DNA from 3 places in the Aeribacillus sp. FSL K6-2848 genome. Region 2 is predicted to be linked to each of the others. Evidence: predicted binding sites of a transcription regulator. Region 2 holds the regulator's gene; each other region holds the start of a gene.
The links. Region 2 encodes CtsR, which represses protease genes until heat stress. Its sites were predicted from a motif close to ATGGTCAATAAAGGTCAAACA; they were not measured.
Positions count from the first base shown of each region.

Region 1: a site for CtsR is predicted at 4,414-4,434, ahead of clpB (ATP-dependent chaperone ClpB). Genes of this name have one in related genera too.
Region 3: a site for CtsR is predicted at 1,737-1,757, ahead of clpP (ATP-dependent Clp endopeptidase proteolytic subunit ClpP). Genes of this name have one in related genera too.

Region 1 is NZ_JBBOQQ010000001.1:1,235,218-1,241,525, reverse strand. It holds gene NSS70_RS06215 (hypothetical protein) at 1-250, opposite strand, end outside; gene NSS70_RS06210 (YjzD family protein) at 397-579, shown strand; gene clpB (ATP-dependent chaperone ClpB) at 1,760-4,399, opposite strand; gene NSS70_RS06200 (YjzC family protein) at 4,509-4,688, opposite strand; gene argF (ornithine carbamoyltransferase) at 5,047-5,967, opposite strand; gene NSS70_RS06190 (carbamoyl phosphate synthase large subunit) at 5,964-6,308, opposite strand, start outside.
Region 2 is NZ_JBBOQQ010000001.1:118,712-125,019, forward strand. It holds gene NSS70_RS00615 (type IV pilus modification PilV family protein) at 1-339, shown strand, start outside; gene NSS70_RS00620 (hypothetical protein) at 332-856, shown strand; gene NSS70_RS00625 (hypothetical protein) at 837-2,597, shown strand; gene NSS70_RS00630 (MgtC/SapB family protein) at 3,379-4,053, shown strand; gene NSS70_RS00635 (CtsR family transcriptional regulator) at 4,295-4,756, shown strand; gene NSS70_RS00640 (UvrB/UvrC motif-containing protein) at 4,771-5,319, shown strand; gene NSS70_RS00645 (protein arginine kinase) at 5,321-6,308, shown strand, end outside.
Region 3 is NZ_JBBOQQ010000001.1:858,549-864,856, reverse strand. It holds gene NSS70_RS04235 (LytTR family DNA-binding domain-containing protein) at 1-455, opposite strand, end outside; tRNA gene NSS70_RS04230 (tRNA-Arg) at 1,473-1,548, opposite strand; gene clpP (ATP-dependent Clp endopeptidase proteolytic subunit ClpP) at 1,812-2,390, shown strand; gene NSS70_RS04220 (HPr family phosphocarrier protein) at 3,097-3,354, opposite strand; gene whiA (DNA-binding protein WhiA) at 3,381-4,331, opposite strand; gene NSS70_RS04210 (gluconeogenesis factor YvcK family protein) at 4,355-5,311, opposite strand; gene rapZ (RNase adapter RapZ) at 5,314-6,198, opposite strand.

The DNA.
Region 1 (6,308 bases), 1.1 Mb from region 2:
ACAAAACGGCGTGAGAGCTGCCCCAATGGCGTCCGTAAAGATTGGAATGAAACAATGTATATCCGCAGCTTTTTAACGTATTGATCAGCTGACGCCGCCCGTAATGCTCCAACCAGTAGCTTGAACCATTTTCAACAAAATGGGTTCGATCGCCAATGATCAAGATGCCGAATCCGTTCGGCTTTTCCGGAAGATGAATGACATTCCACTCGTTTTCAATTTGAAAAAATCTTTCCGAAACACCTTCCATTTGCCCACCACCTTTCCATCGATGACCTTTTATAATGTATGTACGAAATGTCAAAAAGGCTCGCAAAAAAATCGCGAAACAACCGTTTTCATGAAAAATGTTGTATGATAATATAAGTAAAGACAGGAATAAACGAGGTGAAGATAATGAGATATTTCGCAACATTTTTTTGGACGTTTTTGCTTGTCAACATGGCCAGCTATGTTGTTTCTTCCATGACAGGCTCTGCATTCCATTTTTCAACAGCAATTATAATCTCTGTTGTTTTTACCGTACTTCTCTTTATAATTGGGGAGTTAATTCCGGCTGAACCTTCAGAAGAGCATTAAGAATTTGTCGAAATTGGCGAATTGCCAATTTCTTTTTATTTAAAACGAAAATCAGCGATTAGATGCCTGCTGCTATCGGCGAAGCCTCACTTGTTACGCCATAATATAGACAAATTCAAAAAAAGGGGATAGTCTAATAAGTCATTTTTGGGCTTAAGACATCCCCTGTGATTTTTTGTTTTCAATGGAGATTTGTCTTTGGACAGACCCTTACCAGTTAACATATACGTCAGTATAATTAAGATTTCAGCCTAGCAAATTTACATGAAGCTGTTACGTATACGTCAGCACAACTAAGATTGGCGGAAAAACTTATAAATCACTACACTTTTCCAATTATAGTTTTCTAGTCTTTTAGGCAGAATCAGGCTTGCTTAGCTGTGCAATCTCCCCATGAAACTAGCCTGATAGGAATCTCGCCCTGTTTTTAGTCTCCGAATCAGATTCCCCGCCACCAGGACACAGTTTCCTATGTCTACATGGTCCGCACAATCGAGTAGGAGGGAGCGATTAACTCCCGTCCTCTCACACCACCGTACGTACGGTTCCGTATACGGCGGTTCAATTAAGATAATTGACGCAAGTCTTTATAACTTCCGTGAATAGCTGTTCTCTTTATGCCAGTGGTCACTCCACCCTCCAAGAGATCTCCCACGGGATTCACCGCTTCCTCCCTCAAGTGAGGTACTACGTTTTCTGTGTTCATCATGACTCACTGAATGCCAAGGGCTATTCTCTCTTAATTGTTCGGTCCTTCTTAGTTGTTCTAGACCAACTAATACTATGACCTCTGCTGACTTCTGACTGTTCAGCTATCTATCACTAGATAGGTTACCAAGGTTACTTGGCGTGCCAGCCAGACCTCCCCGGGTAAGAGTGTAATCTTTCCTTCCATCCATCTGCTTCATTTACTCTGTATCACCTTCGGCAGAAAGGGCTTTGTTTTGTCTTGCAAACTCACCCAGTGATACCTAGCCTCATATGAAGTTCGTGTTCCTCAGACCGGAAGTTTGCCGCTCGCTTCCTTCAGATTCCGCGTCACCACGGACACCCTTGCGTTAAGCTAACTGCTACTTCTGCCTTCGCAGCTCGGGACTTTCACCCTATAGATTACACCCATGCCGGGCGCACAAAAAAAGAACCCTCCTCGATTGAGAAGGGTTTTAATATCCATTTATAGCTATTCTAATTTTGCTGCTCCGCTCTTCTCATGAGCATGCAAATCCGTTTTTATAACAATTTCTTCATTTTCTACCCCTAACAGAACTTGGTCACGATCATGAACGGTTCCAGCAATAACCGCTTTCGCAAGTTTTGTCTCTACATGCTTTTGAATAAACCGTTTCAGCGGCCGTGCGCCAAATACAGGATCAAATCCTCTTTTTGCAATGAATTCCTTCGCTTCATCTGTAATCTTTAGTGTAAGTTGTTTATGGGATAGGCGCGCTTGAAGCTCTTTTAAAAGTTTTTCTACTATTCCTTTTACTTCGTTCATTGTTAAAGGCTTGAACAGGATCGTGTCATCAATCCGGTTTAAAAATTCTGGCCGGAAATGCATGGAGAGCTCATCAAGAACTTTCTTTTTCGCTTCGTCTGTTATTTCCCCCTCATCATTTAAACCGGAGAGCAAATGCTGAGAACCGATGTTGGATGTCATAATGATCACTGTATTTTTAAAATCAACTGTTCTTCCTTTCGAATCGGTCACCCTGCCGTCATCAAGCATTTGCAGCAATATGTTAAACACTTCTGGGTGAGCCTTTTCGATTTCGTCCAGTAATATAACCGAGTACGGATGTCTCCGAACTTTTTCCGTCAGCTGTCCTCCTTCTTCATATCCGACATAACCCGGAGGTGCGCCGATCAGCCTTGAGACAGAATGTTTTTCCATATACTCCGACATATCAATGCGGACTATTTCGTCCTCGCTGTCAAAAAGCGCTTCTGCCAATGCTTTCGCCAGCTCCGTTTTCCCGACCCCTGTCGGACCTAAAAAGAGGAAGGAGCCGATCGGCCTGTTCGGATCTTTTATGCCTGCCCGCGCACGCAAAACTGCATCCGATACTAATTCAACTGCATCGTCTTGCCCGATGACCCTTTCTTTTAATATTTGTTCAAGCTTCAGAAGCTTTTCTCTTTCCCCTTGTACAAGCTTTGCTACCGGAATGCCAGTCCATCTTGACACAATACCGGCAATTTCCTCTTCTGTTACTTCCTCGCGAAGCATCTTGTTTTCCTCTTTCTGCTTCATTTCTTCTTCCAGCTGTTTGATTTGTTTTTCCAGCGCCGGAATTTTTCCATGGCGCAGCTCAGCCGCTTTGTTTAAATCGTATTCATTTTCAGCATCAGCTAAATCTCTGCGTGCTTTTTCCAGCTCTTCCCTCAAGCTTCTAAGCTGTTGAATACCTTCGACTTCAAGCTGCCATTTCGCCTTCATTTCATTTGCTTTCTCTTTTAAATTTGCAAGTTCCTTTTGCAACTCTTCCAATCTGATTCGGCTGATGTCATCCGTTTCTTTTTTCAATGCAGCCTCTTCAATTTCAAGCTGCATAATCCTTCTCGTCACTTCATCAAGTTCTGTCGGCATTGAATCTATTTCCGTGCGGATCATCGCGCATGCTTCATCGATTAAATCAATCGCTTTATCAGGCAGGAAGCGTTCTGTAATATAGCGGTGCGAGAGCTCACTCGCAGCTACAATCGCCGAATCATGAATTTTGACTCCATGATGGATTTCAAACCGTTCTTTTAGTCCTCGTAAAATAGAAATCGTGTCTTCCACAGACGGTTCGCTCACAAGCACCTGTTGAAAACGCCGCTCAAGCGCCGGATCTTTTTCAATATACTTGCGATGTTCATCAAGTGTCGTTGCTCCTATGCAGTGCAGCTCACCTCTCGCAAGCATCGGCTTTAACATGTTGCCGGCATCCATCGCTCCTTCTGTTTTGCCGGCCCCGACTATTGTGTGCAATTCATCAATAAATAAAATAATCCGTCCATCGCTCTTTTTAATTTCTTGCAAAACAGCTTTTAATCTTTCTTCAAATTCTCCGCGAAACTTGGCTCCCGCAATGAGCGAGCTCATATCTAAAGCAAATATTGTTTTATCTTTTAATCCCTCCGGTACATCTTTTCGTACAATCCGATGGGCTAATCCTTCCACGATCGCTGTTTTTCCAACCCCTGGTTCACCGATTAACACCGGGTTGTTTTTCGTTTTTCTTGATAAAATTCGGATCACGCGCCGAATTTCTTGATCACGGCCAATGACAGGGTCAATTTTTCCTTCTTTCACCTCTTTAACTAAATCACGGCCGTATTTCTCCAATACTTCATAAGTGCTTTCTGGATTAGGTGATGTCACCCGAGCATTCCCCCTTATTTCCTTTAACACTTTCAATATGGCAGCTTTTGTTAAGTGATATTGCTGAAAAAGCTCTCTCACTTCTTTTGAGCTCGATTCGGTAAATGCCAATATAATATGTTCAACTGATAAATAATCATCTTGAAAATCTTTCCTTATTTCGTCCGCTTTTGCAAAAGCTTCTGAAAGAGTACGGGAAATATAAATACTTACCTCACCGTTTCCGTGAACAGATATTTTCGGCTTTTTTTGTAAATACTCGTTGATCGCTGACTCAATTTGTTGTACAGGACATTTAAGCTTTTCTAAAATTCTTGGAAAAATCCCGTCAGACTGCCGCAGAAAAGCAAGTAAAATATGAAATTCATCCACTTCTTGATGTTCATGTTCTTTTGCGATTTTTTGAGCTTCTACCAGACCTTTTTGCAGCTTCTCCGTGAATTGATTTACATCCATACCGAAACGCCCCTATTTTGACTTTTTTTGACCTTTAATTTTATTATAACTTCTTTATAAATCAAGTAAAGCCATTCGTTTTCCGAATGGCTTAGCGTTGTTCGAAATATTACGGCTTGCGCTTATAGGTCCAAACCCGATTATGGTTGGATGTTTCGGGGAATCGATCTCCTGCTTTGAGTTCAACCTTTTTGGGATCGACCACCATCGATCCGGTCTCGCCGACTTCGATGTAAATTCCGTTGTTAGGTGCTTTTTGACCAGGCCTGAATTGACGATTTTGACCCATGAATCATCCCTCCTTGGACATTATTGTTGGCTATCAGAAGATTTTTCATGTATAGACAGAAACACCTTTGATAATTTTCATTATGTGATGTACTTCGAAACTTTACTCAACGCCCAAAATCGAACTCACTGCATATGGCATCCTTTTGAAAAAATCGTTTAAGCGTTCAAGCACCGAATGCTGGATCAAAAGCTCTTTTTACTGTTTCTGCGAGAATCATTATTTACAATTATTCCCAAAATTGTCTCACCTGTCGTTCTTTTTTGTCTGGATATATATGCAGTAGAGTAAAACCTTTCGCCCCGGTTTCAAAAGAAAAAAGCAGGAGATCATCCTGCTTTATCAACGAAAGATCTTGTTAAGCCATAATTTCTTTTAAAATTGCTTTTTGCGCATGAAGGCGGTTTTCGGCCTGCAAAAATACCGCTGATTGGCTTCCGTCCATCACTTCATCTGTCACTTCCAAACCGCGCGCAGCCGGCAGGCAGTGAAGGAAGCTTGCATCTCGTTTTGCTTTTGCCAGCAAGGATTGATTTACTTGAAACGGTTTAAATGCTTTCATTCTTGCTTCTGTTTCTTCTTCCTGTCCCATGCTGACCCAAACGTCCGTATAAATAATATCAGCATCCTGAACCGCTTCGTCTGGATTATGAATTAATTCGACTTTCCCGCCCGTTTCGCCAGCAATTTCTTTCGCCTGTTTCAAAATGCTTTCATTTGGCTCATAGCCTTCTGGGGCTGCGATCGTAAAATGAGCGCCAACTTTTGCGCAGCCAACCATAAGGGAGTGGGCTACATTGTTGCCGTCGCCAACATAAACGACTTTTACGCCTGAAAATTTGCCTTTCAGCTCATAAATTGTCAATAAATCAGCTAACGCTTGGCAAGGATGGTACAAGTCGCACAAACCATTGATGACAGGGACAGTTGCATATTCGGCAAGCTCTTTGACCCGATTGTGGTCAGTTGTGCGGAGAAGAATGGCATCCACATATCGCGACAATACTCTCGCTGTATCAGCGATTGTCTCACCGCGCCCGAGCTGAAGCTCTTTTGAAGAAAGGGCAAGCGCATGTCCCCCTAATTGCAGCATTCCTACTTCAAAGGAGACACGAGTTCGAGTGGATGATTTTTCGAAAATCATCGCCAGCGTTTTCCCATGAAGGACGTTTGATAGCGGATTTTGCTTTAATTTCAATGCTTCCTCGAGCAAATATTGAATTTCTTCTGATGTAAAATCAAGCAGCTTTAAAACGTTACGACCTTTAAGTGTGCTCATAAACTCATTTCGACTCCTTTTTCTGACAGTTCATGTAAAGAAATAGGCGTGTATTTGCTAACTGTTAGTGCACTTAAAAATGCCTGAAATGATGCTTCTTCCGTCAATACCATAATTCCTCGTTCAAGCGCTTTTTGTCGTCTTGCCTTTGCCTGATCGTTTTCTTCCGGATTATAATAAAGCACCGCTTCTTTTTTCTCAAGCCAACTTTCAAAATTATCCGTTACCGGTTTTATATAATCGAGTACATCATCTTTCTTATCTCCATCCACAAAAATACCGTCCGAATGAATTGGAAATAAATGATCGAATACCTTCCGCATCGCTTCCTCCACAGATTT
Region 2 (6,308 bases):
GTAAACAATGATCAATTAGTGGCAATTCATCTGGCGAAATCAACAATGGAAAGAATTAAGATGAATCCTTTTTCTTATATTGATGAACCAGATAATGATCGCTTTAATCAGCCGCAAGTTTATACTTCTGACAGCTGCTCGAACCGTCCAGATCCCGATGAATGTGAACTTTTGTTTTCTCCACTTATAAATAATAAAACGTATGCAGTTCAAGTAACGGTCAGTCAAACTGCTAATGAAAAAGCGATTCGATTAATGAATGTACTTGTTGAAGTGAATTTACAAAATTCAAAAACACCCATTACTTCAAAGGTTGAAGGGTATGTGAGCTATGAGTAAAAAAATCATATCCTCTAGTAAAGGAATTACGTTAGTAGAAGTTCTTTCAGTGGTTTTATTGGGTTCTGTTATCGGACTGATCGCTTACTCTGTTCTTTTTAGCGGATTAAAAACATATGACCGTGCGATGGAAGAAGCAGCATTGCGCGATGAAGCAGATTATATACTCGCCCATTTAATTGATGAGCTGTTTGTGTTAAAGGTTAGTGAGATTAAGGAGCAGAAATTGCCGGATCCAAGCGGGAATTACTTTTTGATCAAAAATGACGGCAGCAAAATTGGTTTTGATCATGAACATTCACGTGTAGTGATTAATAACAAAGAATTGTCGTTAACAAACGGAAATATCGTGCTTTCTCGCGAATCAAAATTGATAGAAACTGAACGAGAAGATGTGTTTGAAATTTTGTTAGTTTTACAATCTGCTAAAACACAGCAAACAATGAAACTGAAAAGTATTGTGAGCATTATTAATGATCGAAAAGGAGTGCAAAATAATGAAAATCTTAATGAATGAGAAAGGATACTCCTTGATCTTAACCATGTTGATCTTTTTACTATTTACAGTCTTGTCTGTTTCCGTTTTGACAGTGGCTTTATCTGGGGTGAAAAGAAATCAAACAAGCGAGGATTATGTTCAAGCTCGTGAATTAGCCAATAAAGGAATTGAGCATATTACGAGTCAGATTCAAAGTGATTTGAAAAATGAACTCGGAGAAGAAGGAATTACCCGCAGCGAGTTTATAACGAAATTAAATACGATTTTAAATCGCTATAAAGACGAGGTAAATAGTGTTCACAATACTGGCGCAATTGGTGAATATCGAGTATATATACGAAATATAGAAAATGTAATAGAAAATGGTGAAGAAAACCCGCTAAAGAAGAAGATAACCTTTTTAAGCAGAGGATTTGTTGATGGCAAGGAAAAAACGGTTATTTCAGAAGTTGAAATTGGTGCACAATCTGTTTTGGAGACGTTACATTATGCGCTCGGTGCCAACAAATTATGTAAAACTCCAAATACCTGTATACCTGGTGAAGGAAATTTGTTTTTGCACGGCGGGGTTTCAATCACAGGGGATATGAAGGTAGACGGGAATTTAATCATAACGAACCGCGGATATGCATTATTAAATCGTGAGGAGAAATGGATTGCGTCCGTTTACCCGAGCATTTTACCAACACAAGGAAAAGCAAATGCAAATTTACTACTTGGCGGAAATATTTTTACCTTTAATCATACTCCTCCATATGGACAACATATTACAACTTCTAATTTTGGAAGTTCTTATACAAAGCTAACAGATCGTATTGATGATGCTTTTTACAATCGGCAAGCCCCGGTTATTGTAAAAAGGCAGCCGATCCGTGATGACATTCAAATTCCTGCACAAAAATCGGTTTTTTATTATAAACATAATTCTCCCGGTGTAACGATCATAAAAGCTAATAATAGACTAATCTCAAACCAAAATCGGCCTAATGACAAAGTTTATGCGAGTCATGATGAATGTTTTTTATGGTGTAATCAGAAATACGATGGAGATTACACATTTACTGGGAATAATCTTTTTAAAAGCTTTGCCACTGCAGGTTCATTAACAATTCGCAATTTAGATAATCAATTCAGACAGACCACCTTTAAGGAGGGAGCCTATATAGAGAAAAATTTAACAATTGGCAACGAGTGGTCTGATTCGTACAACCCAAATAATTATGACAAAATTCGGGTGGACGGCCCCATATTTGTGAACGGTGATCTGACGATTAGAGGGGCTGATGCGGAATTTAATTCAATTATGTATGTAATGGGGGATGTGACGATTGAATATTCGCGCATCAATGGATTAGGTCAAAACGGTTCATTAATTATTTTTGCAAAAGGAAATATAAACATTAGAAATAATAGCGTTAACCAGGATGAACCTAGTAATATTAAAGGGTTTTTCTATTCAGAACAAGCATTAGAAATGTTTGGAGTGGGGTCAAATATTCGTATAGAAGGAGGAATATCAGCGAGGCGCATTGTTTTAAATGCGATAAGAGGGCGTGCTAGTAATCAAAATTTTAGTGGGGCGCAAAAAATTACGAATAACGATTATTTTGAAGGTGCACAAAACCAAATAGGCAAGCTTTCTAGGCTGCAAATTATTTATGATCCGGAAATTATCAATACGTATGCAGATATAAAGTCTAGAGAGCCCGTTATTAAAAACTTAGATCCGCCTAAAATTATTAATCGTGACATAGAATAAATACCTTTCATCTTATTTTTTTGCCGATATGACCGCCGCCTCTCGTGTATAGTGAAGGCGGTGGAGGAATCGGCTTCTTTTTTAGCTTTTTGTGATGTTTTTCCGTTGCAATACTTTCCGTTATGATCATAAAATGAAAAATTAAGAAATGACAGTCTAAAAGCCAATTTTTCGAGAAAATTGTCGAAAGCCGAAATGGATATTTTTGCTGTTACAAAAACATCTTTAATTGATTTGAATGATGCAAACCGTTTTAATTAATCTGAGAAAAGCGATGGAGGCGAGATTTGCTTATCCTTGTAAAAAAGTATGGACGAAACAATTATTCGCTGCAATGCGGTTTGAGAAGCTCAAGCCTCTTTTATCCTCTTGTAAATGGAAATTTACAACAAACAGACAAAACAGCTTAAAACAGAACGAACAAAAACGACAAATTTACGAACAACTAAGAGCTCGCTTCTTCTGAAGATCCTCCGCATCTATTGCAATCAAGCTCGCTTTCTTTAAAACCTTCAATCGGAGTATAATTAATTGATCGCTACTTCAGAAGCATAAACTGTTCCATTCTTGAAGCATATGAGCAGTGAAAGCTTCGTTTGATTTTAAAGCCAGCTCTAAAAGTGCTTTTTTGTTTCATATCATTCTTAGTCTCATACTCAAGAACAATTGAATATTGAGCACTGTTCATCGCATATAATGGGAAAGTATAATACTGTATCATTTCAAAATTCATATATGGCCAAAACAGAAAAAGTCATTTGGATGGTAAGGAGGAATGATAATGCCTGAGGAATGGCAAATTATGTTGATTCGCATTGTTTTAGCAGTCATTTTAAGTGGATTTATTGGCCTTGAACGAGAATTTAAACGGCATCCAGCAGGCTTTCGCACTCATTTGTTAGTTGGTGTCGGCTCCTGCATGATGATGCTGCTGTCTCTTTATGGCTTTGAAGAATATATGGATCGTTATGAAAATATTCGTTTTGACCCAGCAAGAATTCCTTCTTATGTCATTAGCGGCATTGGTTTTTTAGGTGCTGGAACGATATTAGTGAGAGGGGTTACGGTAAGAGGATTAACGACGGCAGCCTCGATTTGGGTTGTTGCAGGACTTGGCCTTGTTGTTGGGGCAGGAATGTATCCGCTGGCGATTTTTTCTACCTTGATTGTATTGTTGAGTTTGATCTTTCTCAATAAGGTGGAGGCTTTTTTTGCTGAGAAGTCAAGCAAAAAATGGATACAAGTTAATCTTCCAGAAGATGATTTGGTGGAATTTACTCGGAAACTTGAACAATTAAATATTTCTGTTTATAAAATTCATTTTACATTGTCAAAGCCAAAAGAAACTAAACATGCGAAGCGTTCATATTTACTTGAAATTGGCCTTCCAAAAGATGAAATGCCTGAAATCATAAACGAATTAATGAAATTTCAAGAAGTTAAAAAAGTTTTTTAAAGAGCGGGTTTTTTCCATATTGTAAATGGCAATATTATTAGTGAGCTTTTTTGTTGAAATGACACAAAAAAAAATTTATATTATAATTAAGGTCAAATATAGTCAAAGTCAAGTGACTAGTTGTTATCGTTTAGGAAATAAGCATTACGTAAACATCTTGCCTCCTATCCCTCAAGGATATTGCACATTTCTTGAGCGTTTTGCAATTCCAATCAAAAAGTTGAAGGAGGTGTTTTTCGAGGTGCGGAATATATCTGATATTATCGAGCAATATTTAAAGCATGTATTAGATTCTAGCGGAAAAGAAATTGTTGAAATTAAAAGAAGTGAAATTGCGGATAAATTTCAATGTGTTCCATCGCAAATCAATTACGTGATCAACACTCGTTTTACAATTGAACGGGGTTACATTGTCGAAAGCAAAAGGGGTGGAGGCGGTTATATCCGAATTATGAAAATTCGAATCAATGACCGTATCCAGCTGATCAATCAAATTTTAAATGCCATTGGTAAAAGGCTGTCACAATCGTCGGCGGAGGATATTATTTTGAGATTGGCTGATGAAGAGGTTATTTCAGAAAGAGAAGCGAAAATTATGTTGAGCGTAATTGATAGGTCTGTTTTATATATTGATTTGCCTGATCGAGACGAATTGAGGGCAAGGATGATGAAGGCGATGCTCACCTCGTTAAAATATAAGTGAGGATGTGATGGACGATGATTTGTCAAGAATGTCATGAAAGGCCCGCTACTTTCCACTTTACAAAAATCATCAACGGCGAAAAGACTGAAGTGCATATATGTGAAAAATGTGCACAGGAAAAAAGTGATGTATTCATATTCAATATGAATCCAGGCTTTTCTATAAACAACTTATTGTCCGGATTATTAAATATGGACAGCGCCATTAGCAGCCAAGGGCAAAATGTTTTCAAGAAAAATCAGGTCATTCAATGTGAGAAATGTAATATGACGTTTGATCAATTTACGAAAATTGGTAAATTCGGGTGCTCCCATTGTTACAAAACGTTTTATCACCAAATTACCCCGATTTTAAAACGTGTTCATGGCGGGAATACAACTCACGGCGGTAAAGTACCGAAACGGACCGGTGGAAGTATTCATTTGAAAAAGCGCCTGAAAATGCTTAAACAGGAACTGCAAGAATTAATTGCGAAAGAGGAATTCGAAAGAGCAGCTCAAGTTCGGGATGAAATTCGGTCCATTGAAGCGAAGATAAATGGACGGAACGAAAGGGGAGTATGACATGTCCTTTCAAAAATTTATTCGTTCAGCCATGAGCCCTTGGATGAATCAAGAAGGACCTGATTCCGATATTGTGCTGAGCAGCCGAGTCAGATTGGCGCGAAATATAGAAAATATCAGCTTCCCTACCATTATGTCGAATGAAGAAGCCTTGGCTATTTTAAATACGTTTGAAGAATCATTTTCACAAAGAGTGTTTGACGGTTTAGGGACATTCGTGCTGCTGAAAATGAATGAACTTCAGCCTATTCAAAAACGCGTACTTGTAGAGAAGCATTTGATTAGTCCTTATTTAATGGAAGAATCAGCACTTGGAGGGTGCCTTTTATCTGAAAACGAAGAAGTGAGCATTATGATAAACGAGGAGGATCATATTAGAATTCAATGTTTGTTCCCGGGCCTTCAGCTAAAAGAAGCGTTGAAAATGGCAATGAATCTTGACGATTGGATTGAGGAAAAAGTAGATTATGCATTTGATGAACATAGGGGCTACTTAACTAGCTGTCCAACAAATGTCGGTACCGGCTTGCGGGCTTCCGTGATGATGCACCTTCCAGGACTTGTCTTAACACAGCAGATTAACCAAATTATACCTGCTATCAATCAATTAGGATTGGTTGTGAGAGGTCGGTACGGAGAAGGAAGTGAAGCGATAGGTAATATATTCCAAATTTCGAACCAAATTACGCTAGGCAAATCAGAAGATGATATTGTCGATGATTTAATAGGTGTTGTCGGGCAATTAATTGCTCAAGAACGGGCTGCAAGAGATGCTTTATATAAAACGAATCCGCATCATCTAGAAGACCGTGTATATCGTTCCTACGGCACTCTCAAATACAGCAGGATTATTCCATCGAAAGAAGCAATTCAATGTTTATCAGATGTGCGCTTAGGAATTGACCTGGGAATTATTCAAAATGTTCCACGCAGTGTTTTAAATGAGCTTATGATTTTAATTCAGCCCGGATTTCTGCAACAATATTCAG
Region 3 (6,308 bases), 740 kb from region 2:
TGGAGAGAGTATTTATGCGTTCCTGAGCATCCTTCAGTGTACACATAGGTCTTTTTATCTTTTGCTTCTAAATACGCAACTTTCGAAAAAGGAATAGGAACCCATCCATCATCAGTTTTGACGGTCACAACAGATTTTCCATCCGTCAAAGCAGGAAAAATCGCAGTGACGCATCCCTCAAGCTTTCCTTCCCAAAAAAACGGCACAGCCATCCCGTGATAAGGAACGCCAAACACATCGCGGTTAATAAACTCAGAAACCTTTTGTTTGGTGTGCAAAGCTTTATACGCAATCGTTCCTTTTCTCACCAAGTCTCCCGGTCTGATTTTCAAATCAATCCGTTTGCTCGGCCGGTAATAGATATATTCCTTTGTATTGGAAACAGCAATCGAAACTTCATCAGAAAACAATTCACCAATAACATCTAAAATGGAAACTACTGAAATACGTTCCATTCTTCAACACCCTTCGTGATCTATAAATCTTCAAGATATTAATATTTTACATTTTTTTCACCCTTTTTGGCATAGTTCTTATCGAGTGCGATGAATATCGTCACCTTTTTCAAATAGGTTACGATAAATGTATGTCTTAAACAGTGTAAGACTTACGCAACATTCGTCTTTTAGTTTGAATATTTTTCTGATGTTTCCTTCTTTTTAACTTTTCACTATATTGATTAACGAAAACATATGAAATGTTACCGAAGTATCCTCGAATTTCTTCTATCAAGTAGTTTACATACTTCTTTAGTCATTGGAACAATCCGGCTTTTACGGCTATTGTTTTTGGTCCCAGTAACATAATAATACCGTTATCTAAAAATACCTGAAATTTCTGATTATTCAACTTAGTTTGCCCTTTGTTCTCACTCTACCATTAGTTTAATAGCACCATAGTCACGAAATCACGTAAATACTTATATCTTTGACGTTTCATAGCCTCTTTACTTGCGTGTCTGTAAGCACAAAGATTCGTTGTTTATCCTTATTAATTTTGGCATTTTTGACGAGACTTTCTTCAAATAATACCGTATTTATGTAGCTTTCTATAAATCGATTTAATAGCACCGAAAAGAATATCCACGGTTACAGATGACGTATTAATGTACCGTCTAATTTGGTCAGTAGTAAGATCTCTAAAACCGACAACATCTATAAAATTTTTTCAAGAACTTCAATAATCGGTACTCGTTCGTCCTGGATAGCTTCCGTTTTGTAAATGATCTTAGCGTGTTTTAATCCTTCTGCAACCGTCATAGAATCGAGATTACATCTACAATCAGATGTCTTGAAACTACCCTTCTAGCCTTTTTCGCATAATAAAAACCTCCAAAATTTTTCATTTTGGAGGCACGCGGTCTCTTTGTCTCTTTGATTCAGTAGGACGGAAACCTTACGAAAATACGTTGTCCGTTTTTCGGTAGTTCCCGTCCGTTGAACGACTTCTAAACCCTTGTTGCTCTAGGCTTACGCGCTCGGAGGGACTCGAACCCCCGACGGACGTGGTACCGGAAACCACCGCTCTATCCAACTGAGCTACGAGCGCATTTTTCAAATGTCACGAATTATATTATAATCGAACCGAACAGTATATGCAAGAATAAATTTTGCTTATTATCCATCGTGTCAAAATTGTTTTGAAAAATTCATTTTTCATCGTTGTTTGAAAAATAAAAAATGAGGGTATGATGGTACATGTATTGATCTTATAAATAATTATATATAAAAGTTTTTTGTTTGACCTTTATTGACCTTTTATGTATGATGGAATAGAAATGACTTTAACTTTGATGCGAGGGAGGAAACATAATGAATTTAATACCGACTGTTATTGAACAGACAAACCGTGGTGAACGTGCTTACGATATTTATTCAAGATTGTTAAAAGACCGCATTATTATCCTTGGTACGCCAATTGATGATCATGTTGCAAACTCCATCGTTGCTCAGCTTCTTTTCTTGGCAGCGGAGGATCCTGAAAAAGATATTTCCCTTTACATTAACAGCCCGGGCGGATCAATTACTGCTGGCATGGCGATTTATGATACGATGCAATTTATTAAACCTGATGTATCCACGATGTGTATAGGAATGGCTGCTTCCATGGGAGCATTCTTATTGGCGGCAGGTGCAAAAGGAAAACGTTTTGCCCTTCCGAATAGTGAAGTAATGATCCATCAACCGTTAGGAGGCGCGCAAGGTCAGGCAACTGACATTGATATTGCAGCTAGACGAATTCTCTCTTTAAGAGATAAATTGAACAGAATTTTATCTGAAAACACTGGCCAGCCTCTTGAAGTAATTGAACGTGATACGGACCGCGACAATTTTATGTCAGCTGAACGTGCAAAAGAATATGGGTTGATTGACAAAGTTTTAACAAAATAAAAGCTGCCTCAAATAGGAAGACAAAAAAATTTAAACATATCAAGCAGACAGTATAAAAATAAACCGCTGCTTCATACCTTCACGCATTTGAATGAGGAGCAAATGTCAAGAATGATCTTGACAGCAGCTCCTCATTTAACTTTTTGACCGGAATCGTCAGGCCGTTAACTGCCGATATTGCTTTAATCTAAGCCCAAAATGCGGATCGAGCCGGATGAAGGATTAAATATGCTTTCGGAGAGCCTGTGTAAACCGTATTTTGCTGAAGTTTTTTCTGGACACCTGCTGGCAAAAACAAGTGTTATACTCGATTTTTTCATGTTATAAAGGGCTAGAATCTCTCTTTATCCATTCAGCTGTAAGTCATTCGAACCATATCAAAGCACGTTTGTTTTTTCTTGAATGTTGATCGCAGATTTATGAAAAAATAGTACTTACACCAAATATATTGCTCGGATTCGCCCCGCTCTTTCGCAATGCTTTGAATCCAAAAGTTCCAGTTAAGAACCTTCACGAAGCTCTCTCCCAACATAAGATTTATCACAACTTTTCTATTAACGCACCCGAAGCCATTTCGTCTTCATATCAGTTTTAGCAAAAATAAAGCCCTCTTGTGGCTGACAGCGGTTGTTTCCTGCTTTCTCCCACAAGAGAGGCAATATCCATCCATTGATGAATTTTGTGGCAATTTTTTTGTTTGTTCACATTAATTTTCATTTTGAATGTAGTTGATAAGCGCTTCTAATGCTTCTTCCTCATCGTTTCCTTCTGCGATCAATGTGATCTCAGAGCCGCTGTTAATAGCTAAGCTCATCAACCCCATGATGCTTTTGGCGTTTACTTTCTTCCCGTCTTTTTCGATAAAAATGTCAGATGAAAACCTGTTGGCTTCCTGAACAAACAATGCAGCCGGTCGTGCCTGCAAACCGGTTTTTAACCGAACTTCCACTTTTTTCTCAACCATATTATAATCCCTCTCTTCTTAAAAATTTATTTAAATGAAATCGTTTTGCCAGCCCGCAATTTTTCAGCGATTTCATCGATTTTTCTTAATCGGTGGTTGATTCCCGATTTGCTGATTTTCCCGCTGGACACCATTTCACCTAGTTCCTTCAATGTCACATCTTGATACATAACCCGTAATTCTGCAATTTCCCTCAGCTTTTCAGGTAAGGCGCTTAATCCGATCTTTTCATCAATGAATTTTATATTTTCTACCTGCCGTAAAGCAGCTCCAATGGTTTTATTTAAATTTGCTGTTTCGCAATTGACAAGGCGGTTCACTGAATTTCTCATATCACGAACGATTCGGACATCTTCAAAACGCAGTAGAGCTTGATGGGCACCGATCAATGTCAAAAATTCCCCAATTTTTTCAGCTTCCTTTAAGTATGTAATATATCCTTTTTTCCGTTCCAGTGTTTTTGCATTTAAATAAAACGTATTCATCAAGCTGCATAGCGAATCGTTATGTTCCTTATATAACGACGAGATTTCCAAATGGTATGAAGAAGTTTCCGGGTTGTTGACAGATCCGCCCGCTAAAAACGCACCGCGCATATACGACCGCTTGCAGCACTTTTTTTTCACAAGGTCTAAAGAGATTTGATGGTTATACATAAAATCCTTGCCTAAAATTCGCAAATCCTCCAAAATCTCTTTTACTTGTTCATTCATTCTAACAATATAGACGTTATTCTTTTTTAATCGCATCTTTTTTCGTACAAGCAGCTTGATCGGAACGTCATATTTTTTTTTGATCAGCATGTAAATGCGTCTTGCAATCGCTGCGTTTTCAGTCTGCACATCCAAAAGCAATTCCCGGTTGGAAAATGACACAGTTCCGTTCATTCGGATGAGCGCGGACAACTCTGCTTTTAAACAACATTGTTTTACTTCCAGTGTTGTCAATTCTTTTTTCGTCTCTGAAGCAAACGACATGTTTCCATTACCGCCCTTTCCGATTACGTTTCTTCCAGAAGCAAATTTTTTAAGATGTTTGCCACTTTATTCGTATCATGTCGAATAACATGTTGATCGAAGGAGACCATGTTGTCCTGCACTACTCGAAGTCCCATATCTTTTAGCGCCTCTGCATCGACTTGGACAGGAAAAGCTGATTCTTTCGCGTAGCGTTTTTGTATGTATTCGGGAATAGATCCGTTGTTCACGAGGATCACATCAATAAACGGACAGTTTAAATGATCGTAAAGAGCCTTCACATGATCGCTCGCTGTATAGTTTAGCGTCTCCCCTGGCTGAGTCATGACATTGCATATATATATTTTTTTGGCCGAGGACTTGCAAACCTCCTCGCCAATTTTCGGAACGAGCAAATTCGGTAAAATGCTTGTATAAAGACTTCCAGGCCCTAAAATGATCATATGTGCCTGTCTGATGACATCGATCGTTTCTTGAAGAGGTTTTACATTTTTCGGGGTTAAAAACACCTTTTTAATTTTTTTTCCTGAAAAAGGGATTTTCGATTCCCCTTTCACAACAGATCCATCTTCCATCTCCGCATTTAATACAACGCTCTGGTTCGCTGCAGGCAAAACAGTACCGCGAACATTTAATACTTTACTCATTTCCCGAATGGCGTGCATAAAGTCACCGGTGATATTGGTCATCGCTGCAAGTATTAAATTGCCGAGAGAATGGCCAATCAAATCGTTCCCTTTTTTAAAACGATGCTGGAAAAGTTCCTCGATTAGCGGTTCCACATCGGAAAGAGCAGCTAACACGTTGCGAATGTCGCCCGGCGGGGGAATGTTCAGTTCATCACGAAGTCTACCGGAGCTGCCGCCATCATCTGCAACTGTTACAATGGCCGTGATATCAAAAGGGAGCAGCTTTAAGCCTCGAAGCAGAACAGATAATCCGGTTCCTCCTCCAATAATGACGATTTTCTTTTTATCCATAGTTATCGATAGTTTCTCCTTTCAATATCACGATGGGATACATGCACTTTGTAGTTTTTGCGGAAAAAATCCCCTAAATATTCAGCCAGAGTCACCGAGCGATGCTGTCCGCCAGTGCAACCGATTGCAATGACCACTTGACTTTTTCCTTCTCTTTGAAAATGAGGGATCATAAATGAGAGTAAATCTGTCAGCTTCTCTAAAAATTTAGATGTCTCTGTCCATTTTAAAACATATGATGAAACTTCTTCGTCAAGCCCCGTCTTAGGGCGCATATGATCAATATAATACGGGTTGGGCAAAAATCTCACGTCAAACACTAAGTCCGCGTCGATCGGCAAACCATATTTAAATCCAAATGATAAAACGTTCAACGTAAAGGTTTGATCGCCATTTTCTGCGAACTGTTTTAAAATTTTTTCTCTTAATTCTCTTGGCTTTAAGTTGGATGTATCATATACAATTTGCGCACGTCCCTTTAATTCCTCCAGCATTTCCCGTTCAAGGCGGATCCCCTCAAGCGGAAGACCTTTTGGAGCTAATGGATGGGTTCTTCTCGTCTCTTTATACCGGTTAACTAATACTTGATCATGTGCATCAAGAAACAAAATTTGCGGTGCGATCCACGGGATATCATTGATTTCTTCAATTGCCTGATGGAAAGATTCAAAAAATTCCCTTCCCCTCAAATCCATAACTACAGCTACTTTGTTCATTTTCGTTCTCGATTCTTTCATAAGCTCTAAAAACTTGGACAAAAGAGTAGGTGGAAGATTATCGACGCAAAAATATCCAAGATCTTCAAAGCTTTGAATCGCAACCGTCTTACCTGCCCCGGACATCCCCGTAATAATAACCATCTTAATATTTGAAGTTTCACTCATCATTCAAAGCCCCCCGTTTTTTCAAAAGAAAAATATTCAGTAACAGATGTTGAATAGGAAATATCGGGATTTATTTTTTTGATCTGATAGCTTTTTGATCAAGGATGAGAAGA